2 regions of the Mesorhizobium sp. B2-4-6 genome follow, and region 1 is predicted to be linked to the other one. Evidence: predicted binding sites of a transcription regulator. Region 1 holds the regulator's gene; the other holds the start of a gene.

What was found. Region 1 encodes PhoB, which activates phosphate uptake and scavenging genes when phosphate is short. Its sites were predicted from a motif close to TGTCATNNANCTGTCAT; they were not measured.
Region 2: the regulator PhoB is predicted to act here: its motif matches at 1,604-1,620, upstream of FJ957_RS18940 (ceramide glucosyltransferase).

The regions. Positions count from the first base shown of each region.
Region 1 covers NZ_VFVI01000010.1:12,185-15,390, forward strand. The annotation lists gene pstA (phosphate ABC transporter permease PstA) at 1-101, shown strand, start outside; gene pstB (phosphate ABC transporter ATP-binding protein PstB) at 98-901, shown strand; gene phoU (phosphate signaling complex protein PhoU) at 922-1,629, shown strand; gene phoB (phosphate regulon transcriptional regulator PhoB) at 1,646-2,335, shown strand; gene FJ957_RS22575 (SDR family oxidoreductase) at 2,382-3,020, opposite strand; gene FJ957_RS22580 (alpha/beta hydrolase) at 3,084-3,206, opposite strand, start outside.
Region 2 covers NZ_VFVI01000007.1:153,569-156,774, forward strand. The annotation lists gene FJ957_RS18930 (Hsp33 family molecular chaperone) at 1-909, shown strand, start outside; gene apaG (Co2+/Mg2+ efflux protein ApaG) at 1,107-1,499, opposite strand; gene FJ957_RS18940 (ceramide glucosyltransferase) at 1,820-2,962, shown strand; gene FJ957_RS18945 (O-succinylhomoserine sulfhydrylase) at 2,996-3,206, opposite strand, start outside.

The sequences.
Region 1 (3,206 bases):
GGCAGCAACTGGCGTGGACCGGCGCACTCATAATCACCCTGACGGTTCTCGGGCTGAGCATCTTCGCGCGCAGCCTCACCGGACGCAGAGAGGACAGATGAAACCGATGTTGTCCACCGATTTGAACGTAGCCGACACGACCGTCGAGAAGTCGAAGATCGAGGTCAAGAACCTCAATTTCTACTATGGCCAGTCGAAGGCGCTGAAGGACATCAACCTGTCCCTGCCCGAGCGCAGCGTGACAGCCTTCATCGGCCCGTCGGGCTGCGGGAAGTCGACGCTGCTGCGCGTGCTCAACCGCATCTACGAGCTCTATCCGAAGCAGACCGCCGAGGGCCAGGTGCTGCTCGACGGCAAGAACATCCTCGACCGCTCGCAGGACCTCAACCTGCTGCGCACCAAGATCGGCATGGTGTTCCAGAAGCCGACGCCATTCCCGATGTCTATCTACGAGAACATCGCCTTCGGCGTCAGGCTCTATGAGAAGATCAGCAAGGCCGAGATGGATAGCCGCGTCGAGTCGGCGCTGAAGCGCGCCGCGCTGTGGACCGAGGTCAAGGACAAGCTCAACGCCAGCGGCCTCAGCCTCTCGGGCGGCCAGCAGCAGCGCCTGTGCATCGCCCGTACCGTGGCGGTGAAGCCCGAGGTCATCCTGCTCGACGAGCCGGCCTCGGCGCTCGATCCGCTGTCGACCGCCAAGATCGAGGAACTGATCGACGAGTTGCAGGCCGACTACACGATCGTCATCGTCACCCACAACATGCAGCAGGCGGCGCGCGTGTCGCGGCAGACGGCGTTCATGTATCTGGGCGAGCTGGTGGAGTTCGACCGGACCGAGAAGATCTTCACCTCGCCCCGCGAGAAGCGCACGCAGGACTACATTACCGGCCGCTTCGGCTGAGTTCATACGAGGACATCATCATGGCCGAACATACCGTCGCCTCCTTCGACGAGGATCTGAGGCAGATCAGCCGGCTCATCAACGACATGGGCGATCTCGCCAGCTCGATGGTCGGCGGCGCGACCAAGGCGCTGCTCGAGACCGACAATGCGCTGGCGCAGCGCGTCGTCTCCGACGACGCCATCATGGACGCTCGTCAGCGCGAGCTCGACGACCGCGCCATCACGCTGATCGCCAAGCGGCAGCCGATGGCGGACGACCTGCGCAACGTGGTCGGCTCGATCCGTATGGCGGGCGACCTCGAACGCATCGGCGATCTCGCCAAGAACATCGCCAAGCGCGTCGGCTCGGTCGGCGTCAGCGCCGCGCCGCGCGACCTCACGCATTCGATCGATTCCATGGCGCAGATGGTGCTGATCCAGGTCCAGGCCGTGATCCAGGAATATATGGTGGGCGATGCCACGGCGCTGGCCAAGCTTCGCAACGACGACGAGCGCATCGACGTCAAATACACCTCCGTCTTCCGTGAGCTGTTGACCTACATGATGGAAGACCCGCGCAACATCACCGCTTGCACGCATCTTCTGTTCTGCGCCAAGAATCTCGAGCGCATCGGCGACCATGTGACCAACATCGCCGAGAACGCCTATTATGTGCTGACCGGCACGCAATTGCCCGCCAATCGTCCGAAGCAGGACGAGACCGCAATGTCGGCGCCGGCGGCCTGACGAAAAGGTTACCCCAATGATCGCGCCACGCATCATGGTGGTGGAGGACGAGGAGCCGCTGGGGGTGCTGCTCCGCTACAATCTCGAATCCGAGGGTTACCAGGTCGAAGTGGTGACCCGCGGCGACGAGGCCGAAATCCGCCTTCAGGAAAACGTTCCCGACATGCTCGTGCTCGACTGGATGGTGCCGGCGGTTTCCGGCATCGAGCTTTGCCGGCGTCTCAGGATGCGGCCCGAGACCGAGCGGCTGCCGATCATCATGCTGACGGCCCGCGGCGAGGAAAGCGACCGCGTGCGCGGCCTCTCGACCGGCGCCGACGACTATCTGGTCAAGCCGTTCTCGACGCCGGAGTTCATGGCGCGCGTCAAGGCGCTGCTGCGCCGCGCCAAGCCGGAGGTGCTGTCCAGCGTGCTCAAGGTCGGCGACATCGTGCTCGACCGCGAATCGCACCGCGTCTACCGCAAGAAGAGCGAGATCAGGCTCGGCCCGACCGAGTTCCGCCTGCTCGAATTCATGATGCGCCATCCCGGCCGCGTGTTCTCGCGCAGCCAGCTGCTCGACAATGTCTGGGGCGAGACGATCTATATCGACGAGCGCACCGTGGACGTCCATGTCGGGCGCCTGCGCAAGGCGGTCAACAACGGCCGCATGCCGGACGTCATCCGCACCATCCGCGGGGCGGGGTACGCGATCAGGGAGGATTAGAGCGGTTCACCGTTCGGTGGGAACCGCCCTCTGCCCCGCCGCCGCTTCACATGAAATCGGGCTTGTCACCATCCGTGCCCGGCTTGTCGACGCCGAGATTTTCGCCGACATGCCGATCCGGCGCTCGGACAATCCGAGCAACCAGATCGGCCACGCTGACGCGCGATACCGACGTGCCCTTGAATGGCTCGTTGCGCGCGGTCGTTTCATAGTCGATGACCGCCTCGTCCATCAGCCATGCGGGCCGCAGGATCGTGTATTCCAGACCGGAGGCCTCGATGGCGTCTCCGGCGCGCCGGAAGGGTTTCAGGTCCTCGCCGATCATGGCGGCGTTCCATTCGCCGAACTTGCCGGACACTTCGTCATAGATGCCGAGCGCCAGAATGAAGATCAGTCGCCTGATGCCGGCCTTCTTCATGGCGGCAATCACGGCCCGAGCCTGCCTGTCGAGGTCCGCGCCGGTCAGATTGGCGTAGACGATATCCTGTCCCTGCATCGCTTCGTCGAGCCTTGCGGCGTCCAGAACGTCGCCTTGGACAACGTTCTGATTTGGCCCGGCAAGGCCGGCAAGGCGCGCCGTGTTGCGGGCAAACAGGGTCAGATGAAGGTCACCGTCGCCCGCCAGCATGTCGATGACGTGGCGGGCAATCTGGCCACCCGCGCCGAGAATGAGAACCTTGATCATATGACCTCGCTTGTTCCGGGTCGAAGGGGACGAACCCTGGTCGATCCCGCATCCCTTGGACGATTACCTTCCGCCGATGGGTTGCAGCGTCTTGCCGAAGAAAGGCGCCAGCACCGACACTGCTTCATCGACATATCTCTCGCCGTCATAGAGATCCATGTGGTTGGCCCCTTCAACGACATGGTA
Region 2 (3,206 bases), on a different contig from region 1:
CTCGATGTGCGCGGCCGCACCGTGCAGCTCGGGCCGATGCTCGACGCTATTCTGAGCCGCCACAATTATCCCGAGCCGGTCGCCCGCCTGCTGGCGGAAGCCTGCGTGCTCACCGTGCTGCTGGGCACGTCGCTGAAATTCGAAGGCAAGTTCATCCTGCAGACCCGCACCGACGGTCCGGTCGACATGCTGGTGGCTGATTTCACCACGCCGCATGCGTTGCGCGCCTACGCGCGCTTCGATGCCGACCGGCTGCAGGCGCTGACCGCCGCCGGCGAGACCTCGCAGCAGACGCTGCTTGGCGACGGCGTCTTGGCCTTGACCATCGACCAGGGCGCGCATACGCAGCGCTACCAGGGCATCGTCCAGCTCGACGGCACCTCGCTGGAGGATGCCGCGCGCACCTATTTCCGGCAGTCGGAGCAGATCCCGACCGAGATCAAGATGTCGGTCGCCAAGCTGGTCACGCCCGGCCCGGCCGGCGCGCGCGAGCAGTGGCGCGCCGGCGGCATCCTGGCGCAATTCCTGCCGCAATCGCCGGAGCGCATGCGCGTCCCCGATATTTCCGGTGGCGACGGCGATCCGCGTGACGTCGCGGACCACCCGGCCGACAATTCCTGGCAGGAGTTGCTGGCGCTGCTCGGCACGATCGAGCCGACCGAGTTGATCGACCCGACGGTGGGCGCCGAGCGGTTGCTCTATCGGCTGTTCCACGAACACGGCGTGCGCGTCTTCCGCGGCGTGCCTGTCGCCGACCAGTGCTCCTGCTCGCGCGACAAGATCCGCGGCATTCTCGAAGGCTTTTCGGCCGAGGAGATCAAGGACTCGACCGAAGACGGCGGCATCCATGTCGCCTGCGAGTTCTGCTCGACGCAATACGACTTCGACCCCGCCGAATTCGTGAAGTAGGAACCTTTCCTTCTCCCCGTTTCACGGGGAGAAGGTGTCACGAAATGACGGATGAGGGGCGGCGCCAACCTCGAAGAAGATTACGCCGGCACCTCAAGGCTTTCGTCGAGCTCGAAGGCAATCTCGAGAAGTCGGCGCTGTCCCTCATTGCCCTGCCGGGCATTTCTCCTCGTGAACGGGGAGAAAGACGCTGTCGCTTAATTCACCGTGCGCCTTGTCCCCGGCATATCGAGCGAGAAAGCCGGAATGGCGATATCGAACGTCTCGCCGCGGCCGTTGCGCATCGTGTAATGGCCGACCATGATGCCCGACGGCGTCGAGAGCGGGCAGCCCGAGGTGTACTGGTAGCTGTCGCCGGGATTGAGTTCCGGCTGGTCGCCGACGACGCCAGCGCCGCGCACCTCCTCGACCCGGCCCCGACCATCGGTGATGTGCCAGTAGCGCGACACAAGCTGCACGAACTCGTCGGAGCGGTTGTCGATCGTCACCTGATAGCCCCAGACATAGCGGTTCTCGGATGGATCGGAGCGGTCCTCCAGAAAGAAGGGCCTGACCAGCACTTCGATGTTGCGCGTCACTGCGCGATACATGGGCCACTCCGGTTGCCGCTGCGGAATATATGTCACGCTCCGCTCTTGTTAGACGTAGCGCCGACCATCCTGCCAGCCTTGTAAGCGCAGGTGCCGAAAAACAATGTCATTTAAGTGACACATGACAATGTTGGTGTGCACAAACCGTGCCGGGCGACTCGGACGCTGTGTAACTGATGAAACGGCCGCGTGCGGCCCAGGGCAATTCCAGGAAAAGTGTGAGCGGTTTTCCGTCCGGAATTGCGTAAAAACAGGGAGATAGAGTGGTTCGCCGCTTCCGTGAAACGGTGAAACTCTCTATCAGGAGTGACCAGATCTCGATGGAACTGACTCTCGCAGCCGGCCTGGCTTCGTCAGCCCTTCTTTTCTCCAATCTCGCCAGCATCCTGCTCGCCTCGTCGCGGCTGAAGCGGCGGCATATCATTGCGCCGCCGGCCGCCGCGCAGCCGGTCTCGATCATCGTTCCGTCGCGCGGCGTCGAGCCGTTCACGCAGGAGACCTTGCAGCGCGCCTTCTCGCTCGATTGGCCGCGCTACGAGCTGATCTTCTGCGTCGCGCATGCCGAAGACCCGGTGGTCAAGCTGATCGATGCCGCGATCGCGCGCTATCCGAAGGTGCCGGCGCGGCTCCTGATCGGTGACGACCGCGTCAGCGCCAATCCCAAGCTCAACAACTGCATAAAGGGCTGGCAGGCTGCGCGGCACGATTGGGTGGTCCTCGCCGATTCCAACGTGCTGATGCCGAGGGACTATGTCCAGCACCTGATGGCGGCATGGCGCCCGGATACCGGCCTCGTCTGCTCGACGCCGGTCGGCTCGCGGCCGGACAGGTTTTGGGCCGAAGTCGAATGCGCTTTCCTCAACACGCTGCAGGCGCGCTGGCAGTATGCCGGCGAGGCGCTTGGGCTCGGCTTCGCCCAAGGCAAGAGCATGCTGTGGAACAAGCCGATGCTCGATGCCAATGGCGGTATCCAGGCTTTGGCCGCCGAGATCGCCGAGGACGCGGCCGCCACCAAGCTGGTCAACAGCCTGGGCCTGCGCGTCAATCTCGTCGCTTCGCCTTTCGAGCAGCCGCTCGGCCAGCGCCGGCTCGCCGAGATATGGTCACGCCAGGCGCGCTGGGCGCGGCTGCGCCGCGTCACCTTCCCGCTGTTCTTCGCGCCGGAGATCCTGACCGGCGCCGCGATGCCGCTGCTTCTCGCGCTGATTTCGGCCGCAACGGCCGGCGTCAGCCTGCCGACCACGGCGCTCTGCGTGCTCGCGGCCGCCTATCTGCCGGAATGCCTGCTTGCCTGGGCAAAAGGCTGGTACCTGTCGCCGCGCAGCGTCACCGCGATGCTCACGCGCGACGCGATGCTTCCGGCCATCTGGGTGCGCGCCTGGTTCGGCGGCGCCGTCGAATGGCGCGGCAATGCCATGACCATCCGCACCAAGGCGATGACCGAACTGGAGGAGCTTGCCTGAAGTCCTGTGTAGCGACGGTCGCCGCTACAGGTCTTATTTGGCCGCCTTCAGCGCCTGCTCGATGTCCTCCAGCAGATCGTCGGCGTCCTCCAGGCCGACGGAGAGCCTGAGCGTGCCCGGCCCGATGCCGAGTTCGGCCCGCGCGTCGTCGCTCAGGTTCTTGTGCGTGGTCGTCGCCGGATGGGTGATCAGGCTCTTGGCGTCGCCGAGATTGTTCGAGATCAGCACGATGTCGAGCGCGTTC